Regions from separate parts of the Caulobacter sp. GW821-FHT10E02 genome, predicted to be linked through region 1. Evidence: riboswitches for the same ligand, from Rfam matches in the RefSeq annotation. Region 1 holds a riboswitch; each other region holds the start of a gene.
The links. A riboswitch is a leader RNA that binds a small molecule or an ion and turns the genes downstream of it on or off. The one in region 1 is predicted to bind cobalamin.

Region 1 (4,440 bases):
GCGCGAGCGCTGCTGATAGTCCGAGGACAGCACCCCGCCCCAGGCGGTATGCGACAACACGACCATGGAGTAGCCCGCATAGGTGACTAGCAGCCAGCCCCACAGATAGAAGGCGCTAGCGCCGGGCTGGCCCATGAACAGGGCCAGCGCCCCGATCCCAACCACCGGCATGCCGGCCAGCAGCCAGGGCCTAAATCGCCCGAGCTTGGTCCGTGTCCGGTCCATGACCCCGCCCAGGAACGGGTCCAGGGTGATGTCGATCAGCCGCACGAACAGGAAGGCCGCGCCGACCGCGGCCAGCGACAGCCCGATGGTGCTGACATAGAATTCCGGCAGATAGACCACCAGCGGCAGGCCCAGGGCCGCGATCGGGATGTTGGGCGAAGCGAAGGCCGCCAGGGCCCACGACGACACCCTCTGGGATGGATGGCGCTCGGACATCGATACTCCTCCCCGCGCTGTTGGTCGCGCTCGGACACTAAGGCCGCTGAACGGCCGTTTGAATGAGTGTGCGAGCATTGTCGGCTGAGCGCCAGCCTCTTCCTGAACCAGCGCGTGCGTTTGCACTTCACGCGGCCGGCCGCTGAAGAGATGGAAAGGGACGCGGAGCGCCGGACAGCGTCCGGAGTGTGAGGAGTGAATACCGTTTCGACGAAGCCTTAGCGCTCCGCGTAGTCCGTTATCCGGAAGCCTTCGCGAGCGCGGGGTCTTAACCCGCTCACGACGTTTGGGCCTCCGACGGGCGGGCCAGGGCGACGAGCCCCGGTCCCGGAATGCGCGGGCGATTTCAGCCCACGCCTGCCGCGTCCGCCAAGCCTTCGCCGCCAGGGCTTCGTCCCGATGTTTCAGGGAACCTGCCGCTGGAGCCGTCGCGAAGGCGAGCCTCCGAAGAGACCCGGCGAGCGCTTCCCGCTCGACCACTCCTGACGGCCGCCCAAGTCGTCGGCCGAACGCCCTTTCCACGCCGTCAGGTGAGATGAGGATAAGGCAGGTTTTGGAGCGGGGTATGGCGGGGCTTGAACGCTCGTAAGTCACCCTTCTCCCCCTGCGGGAGAAGGTGGCCGCCGAAGGCGGTCGGATGAGGGGTCGCGCACACCTAACCTCCTGCTCCGACACGCTAATCCAACAAGCCTATCAACCCCTCATCCGGCCCTGCGGGCCACCTTCTCCCGCAAGGGGAGAAGGAACAATCCCCGCACCCCGGCGGGATTTCGCCCCCTCCAACCCATTTGCCTTCCGCGCAACTTCCGCTATCAGCGTTCCGTCGCGGTGCCCCTAGGGCGTCGCGACAATGACCGTGCTGGCGCCCGAGAGGGCTTAATAGGGAATGCAGTGCGGGGCCTTCGGTCCCCAAATCTGCGGCTGTCCCTGCAACTGTAAGCGGCGAGTTCTAGCGTCACATGCCACTGGGGTTTTCGGACCCTGGGAAGGCGACGCCAAGAGCGATGACCCGTGAGCCAGGAGACCTGCCAGCATGGGTCGCTCTTGCCGTGGCCCAGGGGATGGTCAAGGCGCGGAACCCCGTCTGAGCGACGAGAAGCGGTGAAGAGCCGCCTCGACCGGTACGGCCGGCGCTTCAACGCGTCCGCGCCGCCGGACCATCGACCCGTGGGCGCCGCCTCGGGTGGCTCTTCGCCATGTCGCTTGGACGCACATGGGGGGCTGCATGCCCAGACTGATCTCTCACGCCGCCATCGCGGCCGCTCTGCTTTGCCCGTTCGCTGCCCAGGCGGCCGACAACGATCCGACCACCTCCGTCGACCAGGTGGTGATCACCGCCAAGAGCCTGGAAGAGACCCTGCCGCTGGAGCTGTCGCGCTACGGCAGCGACGTGGCCATTGTCACAGCCGCCCAGATCAAGGACGCCGGCTTCGTCGACACCGTCCAGGCGCTGCAGACCCTGACGCCGGGTCTCTACATCGCGCCCAGCGCCGGGCCGTTCAGCTATGTCGACCTGTCGCTGCAAGGCTCGCGCACCCAGGACGTGCTGTGGACCGTCGACGGCGTGCGGATCAACAACCGCCTCTACAACTCGACCACGCCCGTCGACACCCTGCCGGCCAGCATGATCGAACGGATCGAGGTGCTGAAGGGCGGGCAGGGGCTGTTCTACGGCACCCAGGCCTCGGCCGGCGTGATCAATGTCGTCACCCGCGCCTTCTCCGACACCCCCGGCGGCGAACTGACGATCGGCGGCGGCGAAAACAAGACCGTCCACGCCGACGGCTATGTCCGCGGCGCCTTCGGCCGCCACAAGGTCGTCGCCTACGCCTCCAAGGACGAAAGCGACGGCTTCGAGCAGTATGACGTCTTTCAGCCCAGCGCGACCGACCGCAAGCGCGGCTACGACGTCGTCACCCTGGGCGCCAAGTACGGCTTCGACTTCACCGAGGACCTGCGCCTGCAGGCCAGCTGGCAGCACACCGACGCGCGCCTGGACAACCTGTCGCCGCGCCTCGTCCGCAAGAGCTACAACGACCGAGACGAGGACATTCTCAGCGCCCGCCTGGACTACACCCCCGACGGCCCGGCCCAGTTCTTCCTGAAGGGCTATCTGCACGACTGGGACACGACCTACGAGAACGTCCAGAACGGCGCTGCCGGTCCGGTCGTGGTCTATCCGGCCGGCACGTACTGGGGTTATCGCGACTACGGCGCCAGCGCCCTGGTGAAGCTGAACCTGAACAAGGGCTTCGAGTACGAGCTCGGCTACGACTTCCAGAACTTCAAGGGCCGCGACGAGGTGCTGCTGATCGACGGCAAGACCGAGCAGGTCCACGCCCTGATCGCCCAGGTCCGCACCACGCCCGACCTGATCCAGAACGCCCTGTTCACCGCCGGCGTCCGCTACAACCACGGCCAGGGCTCGGACACCACGGTCTGGACGGTCAGCGGCCGCTATGACGTGACGCCCTCGCTCTATATCGAGGGCGTGGGCGGGACCTCGTTCCTGCTGCCCGACGCCGAGCAGCTGTTCGCCATCGATCCGGACTCCACCCACGGCAATCCGGACCTCAAGGCCGAGCGCAGCAAGAACCTCAACGTCTCGGCCGGCGGCGTGCTGGGCGAAGCGGTGAGCTGGAAGGTGACCGGCTTCGCGCGCCGGATCGATAACCTGATCAGCGACATCTACGACAACCCGGCCTATCCCGAAGGGCTCTATGTCAACGTCGCGGGCCAAGTGCGCGTCTCGGGCGCCGAGGCCGTCGTCCAGGCCCGGCTGAACGACGCCTTCAGCGTCAACGCCAGCTACACCCACACCAAGTCGCGCCAGCAGGGCTCGGACCTGCAACGCGACCGCACGCCGACCGACTTCGCCAAGGCCTCGCTGGATTTCGCCCCAACCGGCAAGCCCTACGGCGCGGACCTGTCGGCCACCTGGACCGGCGTTGTCTGGCAGACGGTCTCGGGCTTTGGCCGCATCAACTACGGCGATGTCGTCGTGGTCGACCTGGCCGGGCACGTGTTCCTGGACGGCGCGGCGCGTCACCATCGCCTGGGCCTGCGACTGCAGAACCTGTTCGACAAGGACTATGCCGCGCGCCTCGGCTCGGCGCCGAGGGACGGATCGACCAGCCGCTTCCTCTACCGGAACCTCGGCGTGCCGCGCACGGCGAGTGTCCGCTACAGCTACGCGTTCTGATCATGGGAGCGATGTTCAACTGGCGGCCCGCCTGGAAGGTCGGCAAGCGCTGGCTCTGGTTCGTCCACCGCTGGCTGGGCGTCGCCGCCTGCCTGCTGTTCGTACTGTGGTTCGTCTCTGGCCTGACCATGATGTACGTGCGCTTCCCGCATCTGGAGGAGGCCGAACGCGCAGCGCATAGCGCGCCGATCGACTGGGGCAGGGTGCGGCTCGATCCGCAGGCCGCTGTCGACAAGGCGGGGACCAAGGCGTTCCCGACCGACCTGACCCTGTCGATGTGGGGCGGCGAGCCGGTCTATCGGGTCGTCGAGGGCCGCAAGCGCGTTGGCGTCTCGGCGATCGATGGCCGGGTGCTCGGCGCGATCGACGCCGAACGGGCCAGGGCCGTGGTCGCGGCCGCTTGGCCGGACGCTTCGCCGCGTCTCCTGCGCACGCTCGAGCGCGACCAGTGGACGGTGGCCCAGAGCTTCAACGCCGCGCGGCCGCTGCACCTGTTCGCCCTGGACGACGCGGCCGGAAGGCAGGTCTATGTCGGCTCGAAGGGCGGCGAGATCGTGCTCGACACCAATCGGACCGAGCGGTTCTGGAACTGGCTGGGGGCGGTGCCGCACTGGCTCTACTTCACCGCCTTGAGGTCCATGCCTCAGGCCTGGACTCAGGTCGTGCTGTGGACCTCGGGCATCGGCATGGTCAGCGCCGTCACGGGGATCTGGATCGGCCTGCTGCGCGTGCGGCTCAAGCGCCGCTACGCCGGCGGGCGGATGTCGCCCTATCGCGGCTGGATGGCCTGGCACCAC
Region 2 (4,440 bases), 370 kb from region 1:
GCGGCGGATGTCGCGCTCGACGTCGCGGCCGCCCTTGATCTTGGCGGCGGTGAAGCCGCGTTCGGCCCATAGGCTGTAATGCGCCTCGAACGCCTCGTCGGTCAGGCCGTAGCACAGGCCCGAGGCGTAGCCGGGGACGAAGCGGTCGCGCGCCCCCAGGGTTCGCCACAGCGGCTCGCCGGCCATCTTGGCCTTGAGGTCCCACAGGGCCATGTCGACCGCGGCGATCGCGCCATAGGTCGCCCCGGCGTGGCCGCTCTTGAAGACGTGCGCCAGCATGCGGTCGTACAGCGCCGAGACAGCGCGGGGGTCCTCGCCCTCGACAGCCGGGAACACGCGGTCGATGTCGGTGTGCTGGCCCAGGCCCACGCCGGTCAGGCCGCCGTCGGTCTCCAGCAGCAGGATCGGCGTCTCGGTGACGCCGGCTTCGACCACGCCGTTCACGTCCCCGACGGGGCGCTGCCAATCGTGGATGGTCGTCAGGCTGCGATAGCCGGTAATCCGCATGGTGTCGGTCTTTAATCCAGAATATGGGACTACTGCCCTCGGATGAGATAATATGTATTATGAATTTTCGCTTTGCAACCCTTCGTAGGGCGGAAGCGGGTACGGCTTTCACAGCCTCATCGCCGCTCGAATCTCGTATTGTGATACGACTGGGGCGTCGGGTAGAACGCTCCGGCAACCAGATGAGCGCCAGGCCATGACAGCTTCCACGACCGCCACGGGCTTGCGAGCCGTCGCCGCGCGCCGTCCCCGTCTGGCCGTGGCCGTGGTCGAGGACCTCGTCAACGCGATCGTCACCGAGATCTATCCGTCCGGCACGGTGCTGCCGCCCGAGAACGTGCTGTGCGACATGTACGCCGTCAGTCGCACGGTCGTGCGCGAGGCGACGACAGCGCTGACGGAAAAGGGCCTGGTCGTCTCCCAGCAAGGGCGGGGCACGATCATCCAGGACGCCTCGTCCTGGAACCTGCTGGACCCGATGATCCTCAGCGCCCTGTTCCGGCGCGAGGACGGCCTCAGCTATCTCGACAACCTGTCGGAGATCCGCGCTTCGCTGGAAGCCAGCATGGCCTCGAAGGCCGCCCGCAACATCACCCCGGAAGCCGCCGCCCAGCTGGGCCGGCAGATGGAACGGCTGGAGGGGCTGATCGACACCCCGGCCGGCTATGTCCACGAGGACGTGGCCTTCCACGACATCATCATGCGCCTGTCGGGCGACCGCCTCAGCAAGGCGATCATCGACAGCATCCAGAGCAAGGCCGTGAAGACCTACGGCTACAGCGGCCGCCTCAACGTCGACCACGTCCGGGCTACGCACGAGGCGCACAAGCGGATCTACGACGCGATCGTGGCCGGCGATTCCGACGGCGCCGCCCATGCGATGCGCGACCACATCGAGACGTCCTGGCGCAAGCGCCGGCCGACCAGCATGGACAACAAGGGCTAGCCGCGCTGGATGATGCGCTTGGCCAGAGCGCCAAAGCCGACGCCGATCACCGTCCACAGCAGGGCCTGCATGCCGATCGAGGCGATGCGGAAGTTCCACAGCACCACGGCCGGGAAGTCGGCCGGCACCTCGTTGATCCTGGGCAGCATCGCCTGGGCCACCGAGATCAGCACGACATAGGCGCCGACGGCGGCGAAGCCGGCGTTCAGTGCGCCCAGGCGGACCTGCAGCTTGCGGCCGATATTCAGGGCCGTGACGGCCGAGATCACCGACAGCGCGATCATCAGGAAGAAGGCCGCCGTGCGCAGGGCGACGGTCTCGTGCTGGCCGACGGCCGGCGGGGTCGGCGGGTACTTGAAGGCCGGGACCAGGGCGATGGCGACGAAGGCCGCGCCGGCCAGGATCAGCGCCAGGACGCGCGGGCTGAGCCGCGCCCAGCGTCCGTAGGCATAGGCGAACACCAGGGCGAAGATCCCGCCGACGGCCGCGCCATAGAGGGTGACGGCGGTCAGGAGGCCCAGGCCCTTCTGGGTCGCGCGGCTGACCAGCTCGGGTTCGGGCGCAGCCGGCGTCGCCTTGCCGGCATGGGCCATGTGGGCCATCTCGTGCGAGGCTTCATAGGCGATGGCGAGATCGACCTGGGGTTCGGCGAAGACACGCGCGAAGGCGAACGCGAACAGGGCGGCGATGACGCCAGCCAGCATGCCGCGCCACAGAAGCTGAGGTGTCATGTCGGTTGCTCGGCCCCGCCTAGTGGCAGGGGAAGCCCATCAGGTGGCGGCCGTCATGCACGAACTCGTGGACGTACATGCCCTTGAACAGCGACAGCGCGCCCTGCTCGGTGCTGACGAAATAGAGGCAGACCAGCGCCAGCAGCACGCCGAAGACGGCCCAGGGCGCGATGTCCTTCAGCGGGATCGCGGTCTCGCCGCCGATCGGGATGAAGACGTCGTCGGAAATCGTAGAGGCCGTGGCCATCGTGAAGCTCTCCCTGGGATTTTCGCGTCCCGGCGCTGAAGCGAACCTGGAAGGGTCTGACTCTCGACGATTGCTCGTCGATCACAGTGGCGCGACCGCGCCGGAGTTTCACCGGCTTCCTTCCAAGGCCATGTTCGAGCTAGGAGGCGTCGCCACGCGTCGTCAAGATTTATCGGAGCCCGCCTTGGCCACCCGCCTCGTTTTTCTGTGCCACGCCGCTACGCTCTCCATGCGCGAGGGCGGCTTTCCTGAGCCTGACGAGGCCATCGACGCAGCCGGCCGCGAGCAGGCGAAGGCGCTCGCGCTCCGCCCCGCGCCGCAGCGGGTGTTCACTGCGCCGTCGCTGGCCGCACGCCAGACGGTGGAGATACTGGGGCTCGATGCGGCCGTTGAGCCTGCCTTGGCCGACATCGATCACGGCGTCTGGCGCGGTCGCGGCCTCGCCGAGATCCATGCCGAGCAGCCCGAGGCGCTGATGGGCTGGATCGCCGATCCGGCCGCCGGGACGCCGGACGGCGAGGCCTTCGCGGCGGTTATCGCCCGGGTCGGAGCCTGGATCGACGCCCAGGCGGCAAGTGACGACCGCATCCTGGCTGTCACCCATCAGCCGGTGATGCGCGCCGCGCTGGCCCACGTCCTGGATATCCCACCAGCCGCCGCGTTCCGGATCGATATCGCGCCGCTGGCCCAGCTCACCCTGTCGTTCAATCGGCAATGGCGGTTCCAAAGCCTGACCGCTTGACCCCACGCGGGGCTCAGCCTACGCCCGTCGTCGTGAAGGCATGGAGGCGAAAGCCTCCGGGAATGCGGTGACCAATCCGCGGCTGCCCCCGCAACTGTGATCGTCCGTCGATCGCTTCGGCACACGCCACTGGGACTAGTCCTGGGAAGGCGCCGAGGCGGGAGGGCGTAAGCCAGGAGACCGGCCTTCACGAAGATTGATGCGACCGGGCGGGGTGCACCGGTGCGGCAAGGCATGGCCTTCCGGACGCCCCGCGTCCGCGTGGTCCTGCGCGCCGTTCCTTGCCCCGTCTGGCGACAGCCAGAGGCAGGGACGACAAGATGGCCAGAATTCCGACAACCGTGGTGACCGGCTTCCTGGGCGCGGGCAAGACCACCCTGATCCGCCATCTACTGGAGAATGCCGGCGGCCGGCGCCTGGCCGTGGTGGTCAACGAGTTCGGCGATGTCGGCATCGACGGCGAGATCCTGCGCGGTTGCGGCGTCGAGGGCTGCTCGGACGACGACATACTGGAGCTGGCCAACGGCTGCATCTGCTGCACCGTCGCCGACGACTTCCTGCCGACGCTGCAGAAGCTGATCGACCGCCCGAACCCGCCCGAGCACATCCTGATCGAGACGTCCGGGCTGGCGCTGCCCAAGCCCCTGGTCAAGGCCTTCACCTGGCCGGAGGTGCGCACCCGCGCCACGGTCGATGGCGTGGTGGCGATGATCGACGCCGAGGCGGTGGCCGCTGGTCGCTTCGCCCATGACGAGGCCGCGTTGAGCCAGGCCCGTCTGGCCGATCCGACCCTCGACCACGACACCCCGCTGGAAGAGCTGTTCGAGGAGCAGCTGGGCTGCGCCGACCTCGTCATCCTCAACAAGACCGACCTGATCGACGCCGAAACCCTGGCGCGCGTGGAGGCCTCGCTGGCCGAGCACCTGCGCCCGGGCGTCAAGGTGATCCACGCCCGCCAGGGCGCGCTGGACCCGGCCGTGCTGCTGGGCCTGGGCGTCGCGGCCGAGGACGATCTCGACAGCCGCAAGTCGCACCATGAAGGCGAGGACGATCACGACCATGACGACTTCGACAGCTTCGTCGTGCGCGGCGGCGCGGTGACCGATGTCGAGGCCCTGACCTCTGGCCTATTGGGCGCGCTCACGGCCCACGACATCCTGCGCCTGAAGGGCGTGGTGGCCGTGGCGGGCAAGTCGGCCCGCCTAATCGTCCAGGCCGTCGGCCCGCGCATCCAGACCTATTTCGACCGGCCCTGGCGCGAGGGCGA
Region 3 (4,440 bases), on a different contig from region 1:
CCGGAATCGAAGATCGCCTCGTCGTTGTCGGTGATCAGCACCGGCACCTTGCCCAGCGGATTAAGGGCGAAGACTTCGGCGTTGCGGGCGGTGGGGCTGGTCTCGTGGTGGATCACCTCGATCCGGTCGGCCAGACCCGCCTCGTGCGCGAAGACCAGGGCCTTGCGGGCGAACGGCGAATGGGTCTGGTAGAGCAGCTTCACGCGGGTCTCCTTCGCGCGGCGGACCATGCTCTAGGTGGCGCTTGGCTTGGCGACCCGCAAGATCGCCATGCCGACCAGCGCCGAGGCCAGGGACCCCACCAGCACCCCGATCTTGGTCTCGTCGATCAGCAGCGGATCCTTGAACGCCAGGCCGCCGATGAACAGGCTCATGGTGAAGCCGACGCCGCACAGCACCGCCACGCCATAGAGTTGGCCGAAGCTGGCCCCGCGCGGCAGGCGCGCCCAGCCCAGCTTGACCAGGCCGAAGGTGACGCCGAACACGCCGACCTGCTTGCCGAGGAACAGCCCCAGGGCCACGCCCAGCGGCACCGGGTCCAGCAGGGCCGAGAGCCCGACGCCGGCGAACGACAGCCCGGCGTTGGCGAAGCCGAACAGCGGCGTGATGACGAAGGCGACCGGCTTGTGCAGGGCGTGCTCCAGCCGGTGCAGCGGCGAGTGGTCGCCCTCGCGCAGCGGGATGGTCAAGGCCAGGGCGACGCCGGCCAGGGTGGCGTGGATGCCCGACTTCAGCACCAGCACCCACAGCACCGCGCCCAGCAGGAGGTAGGGCCAGAGCACCAGCACCTTCAGCCGGTTCAGGGCGATCAGGACCAGCAGTACGACCCCCGCGCCGGCCAGGGCCAGCAGGTGCAACTGCGCGGTATAGAACAGGGCGATGATCACGATGGCCGCCAGGTCGTCCATGATGGCGATGGCGGTCAGGAACACCTTCAGCGAGGTCGGCACGCGCGGGCCCATCAAGGCCAGGACCCCGAGCGCGAAGGCGATGTCGGTGGCCGACGGAATGGCCCAGCCGGCGATGCTGTCGGGATGCTTGAGATTGAAGGCCAGGTAGATCGCCGCCGGCAGGATCACCCCGCCAAGGGCCGCCGCGCCGGGCAGCAGCACGTCGGCGGGCTTGGACAGCTGGCCGTCCAGGACCTCGCGCTTGATCTCCAGCCCGACCAGCAGGAAGAACAGCGCCATCAGCCCATCATTGATCCAGTGCTGAGCGCCCATCGGCCCCAGTTTCAGGTGCAGGGCGTGGAAATAGGTCTCGGCCAGCGGCGAGTTGGCGACGATCAGCGCCAGGGCCGCGGCGGCCATCAGGACATAGCCGCCGGCCGCCTCGTCTTTCAGGAAATCCATGAGCGCGCGCCGGGCGCGAAGGCTGATGGCCCGCATGTCAGAGCGTCCTCAGGAAGCGATTGGCGAAGAATAGGCCGATCAGGCCGAGGCCGCAGGCGCCATAGGCCCCGACGGCCAGGAACTGCGCCCAGGCGATGTCGAAGTGGCCGAACGACTTCACCAGCAGCAGCGAGATGCTGCCGAGGTAGCCGAACGAGTCCGCCACATAGATCAGAAACCCCGCCGTCCCAACCTTGCCGGTGGCGGCGATCATCCGGTCGAACAGCATGGCGTTGAACGGCGTGTAGCCCATGTAGAGCCCCGCGCCGGCCAGGATCATCCACCAGACGGGGCTCAGCACATGCAGCTGGAACGCCAGGGTCGAGGCGCCCAGCAAAGCAAAGCCCAGCGCCACGAAACCGATATTGAAGGCGACCGCCCGGCGGTTGTCCTTGACCCCCATGAGAGCGGCGAGGCCCACCAGCACGATGGCCGCGACCGGCAGCTCCGACAGGGTGAAGATCGCGGCGGCGTTCTTGAAGCCCAGCTCGGCCCAGATCTCGGCCGAGAAGTTGTCGCGGAAGTCGCGCAGGGCGGTCAGCATCACATAGACCGCGATCAGCAGGATCAGGGCCGGTGCGTGGGCGGCGAACAGGGCGATGCGGTCCTGGCGGGTCATCGGGGCGCGCTTGACCCGCTCGGCCTCGTCGGCGGCGTTGGGCGGCGGCAGCTGAGCCAGGGCGACCACGGCGATCAGCATCAGCGGCGCGAACACCAGGCCCGAGATCGCCGGCATCCACTTGTCGTCGACATGGGACAGCAGCAGCATCTTGCCGACCGACTTGGCCACGCCCGACGACAGGATGAAGCTGGCGCACAGCATGGCGCCCAGCACTTCGGTCAGGCGGCGACCCTCGAGGAAGCCGAACACCAGGCCCCAGATCATCCCCAGGCACAGGCCGTTCAGGTACATGGCCATCGGCCCGATCACCGTCGGCAGGGTGCCGAACAGCAGCAGCGACATCTGCGCGCCGAAGATCAGGGTCAGGATGGCCATGGCCCGGTGGTTGGCCCGCATCTCGGAGATCACCTTGACCCCGATGAACTTGGCGGTGGCGTAGCCGGCGACCTGGGCGATCACCAGGGCGATCTTGAAGTCGATCGCGAACGGCCAGCCGTCCGGGTGGTCGTAGGCGGCGGCCGTGAACGGCTTGCGATAGCCGAACATGGCGAAATAGACGGCGAACGACGACAGGCCGCCGTACAGCGCGAACACCCAGGGCGGGGCGGTGGTGAGGAAGCGGGTGACCGCGCCTTGCCGGGCATTGGCGTCGTTCATCCGGTCTCGTCTCCTTGGACAACCTCCAGCTAAGCCGCTTCGTCCGGTCAGGGCAAACGAAGGTCATATAAGGATATCTTTATATCATTCTTGACGGGCGCGCCGTTCCAGCGCCTATTGCCTGTGTCGTGGTCTGCGGGCGTTCGCGCCCGGAGCTAAGAGGGAAGTCGGTGAGGGCGTGAAACCCCGAATCCGGCGCTGCCCCCGCAACTGTGAGCGGCGAGCCGCTGTCCGTTACGTGTCACTGACGCGCCGAGCTGGATCGGTGGCGTGTCGGGAAGGCCAGGGCAGGGGCGACGACCCGTGAGCCAGGAGACCTGCCTCGACAGATAACGTCCTCCGGCGGGGTGTCCGGTCTGGTCGCATGCTTTACGGCGTGACCGGACTTCCGTCCGTGCGCGCCCACCTGCGCGCGTCCCGATCAGCCTCGCCACAACACCGGCAGAGGCTTTTCAAGAATGACCGTCACCGTCGCCACACTCGGCTTCCCCCGCATTGGTCCCAGGCGCGAGCTGAAGACCGCCCTCGAACGCTACTGGTCCGGCCAGAGCGACCAGCCCTCGCTGCTGGCCGTCGCGGCCGAGCTGCGCGCCAAGACCTGGGCCTGCCAGGCAGCCCTGGGCGCGGACCACGTGCCGTCTGGCGACTTCTCGCTCTACGACCAGGTGCTGGACACCAGCGTCCTCGTCGGCGCGATCCCGGCCCTCTACGGCTGGACCGGCGGGTCGGTGTCGCTGGACACCTATTTCGCCATGGCGCGCGGCAGCCAGGGCGTCGAACTCGCCGCCTGCGGTCACGACCACGGGCCAAAGACGGGTGTCCCGGCGCAAGAAATGACCAAGTGGTTCGACACCAACTACCACTACCTCGCGCCCGAGGTGTCGCGCGGCCAGACCTTCGCCCTGTCCTCGACCAAGCCGGTCGATGAGTTCCTGGAAGCCAAGGCGCAAGGCATCCACACTCGCCCGGTGCTGCTGGGTCCGGTGACGTTCCTGAAGCTGGCCAAGACCAAGGACGCCGACTTCGCGCCGCTGTCGCTGCTGTCGGCCTTGCTGCCAGTGTATGCCGAAGTGCTACAGCGTCTGGCCGAAGCCGGGGCCGACTGGGTGCAGATCGACGAGCCGTGCCTGGCCCTGGACCTCACCGACTTCGAGCGCGGCGAGCTGCGCCGGGCCTATGGCGCCCTGACCCATGCCGCGCCCGACCTGCGGCTGATGCTGACCAGCTATTTCGGCGGCTATGGCGAGAACCTGTCGACCGCCGTGAACCTGCCTGTCGCTGGCGTCCACCTGGACCTCATCCGCGCGCCGCGAGAGCTGGAGTCCGCCCTGGCCGCCAGCCGCGAGAGCCTGGTCCTGTCGCTGGGCGTGATCGACGGCCGTAACGTCTGGCGCGCCGACCTGGAAAAGCTGCTCGACCGCCTGGAGCCCGTCGTCGCCCAGCGCGGCGCGGATCGGATCGTGCTAGCGCCGTCCTGCTCGCTGCTGCACACGCCGATCGACCTGGCCCTGGAGACCGCGATCGACCCCGAGGTCCGCCAGTGGCTGGCCTTCGCCGTGCAGAAGATCGAGGAGCTGGCCGTGCTGGCCAATGCGCTGAACGCCGGCCGCGCCAGCGTCGCCGCCGAACTGGAGGCTAGCGCCCAGGCCGCCCAGGCCCGCCAGGTCTCGCCGAAGATCCACGACCCCGCCGTCGCCGCGCGCCTCGCCGCCACGACCGAGGCCATGGCCAAGCGCCACGCCGCGTTCGATCGCCGCCGCGCCCAGCAAC

Region 2: it holds a riboswitch for cobalamin, as region 1 does, so the genes downstream of both, cobW (cobalamin biosynthesis protein CobW) here and AC07NI_RS06360 (TonB-dependent receptor plug domain-containing protein) in region 1, are expected to answer to the same signal.
Region 3: it holds a riboswitch for cobalamin, as region 1 does, so the genes downstream of both, metE (5-methyltetrahydropteroyltriglutamate--homocysteine S-methyltransferase) here and AC07NI_RS06360 (TonB-dependent receptor plug domain-containing protein) in region 1, are expected to answer to the same signal.

The regions. Positions count from the first base shown of each region.
Region 1 covers NZ_JBWKMV010000001.1:1,415,537-1,419,976, forward strand. Annotated here, with positions in the region: gene AC07NI_RS06355 (MFS transporter) at 1-441, opposite strand, end outside; cobalamin riboswitch at 1,286-1,488, shown strand; gene AC07NI_RS06360 (TonB-dependent receptor plug domain-containing protein) at 1,667-3,643, shown strand; gene AC07NI_RS06365 (PepSY domain-containing protein) at 3,646-4,440, shown strand, end outside.
Region 2 covers NZ_JBWKMV010000001.1:1,047,255-1,051,694, forward strand. Annotated here, with positions in the region: gene AC07NI_RS04670 (mandelate racemase/muconate lactonizing enzyme family protein) at 1-507, opposite strand, end outside; gene AC07NI_RS04675 (FadR/GntR family transcriptional regulator) at 704-1,453, shown strand; gene AC07NI_RS04680 (CbtA family protein) at 1,450-2,184, opposite strand; gene AC07NI_RS04685 (CbtB domain-containing protein) at 2,204-2,431, opposite strand; gene AC07NI_RS04690 (histidine phosphatase family protein) at 2,424-3,173, shown strand; cobalamin riboswitch at 3,193-3,376, shown strand; gene cobW (cobalamin biosynthesis protein CobW) at 3,494-4,440, shown strand, end outside.
Region 3 covers NZ_JBWKMV010000004.1:183,116-187,555, reverse strand. Annotated here, with positions in the region: gene AC07NI_RS20705 (glutathione S-transferase family protein) at 1-203, opposite strand, end outside; gene nhaA (Na+/H+ antiporter NhaA) at 234-1,388, opposite strand; gene AC07NI_RS20695 (DUF5690 family protein) at 1,390-2,670, opposite strand; cobalamin riboswitch at 2,783-3,009, shown strand; gene metE (5-methyltetrahydropteroyltriglutamate--homocysteine S-methyltransferase) at 3,129-4,440, shown strand, end outside.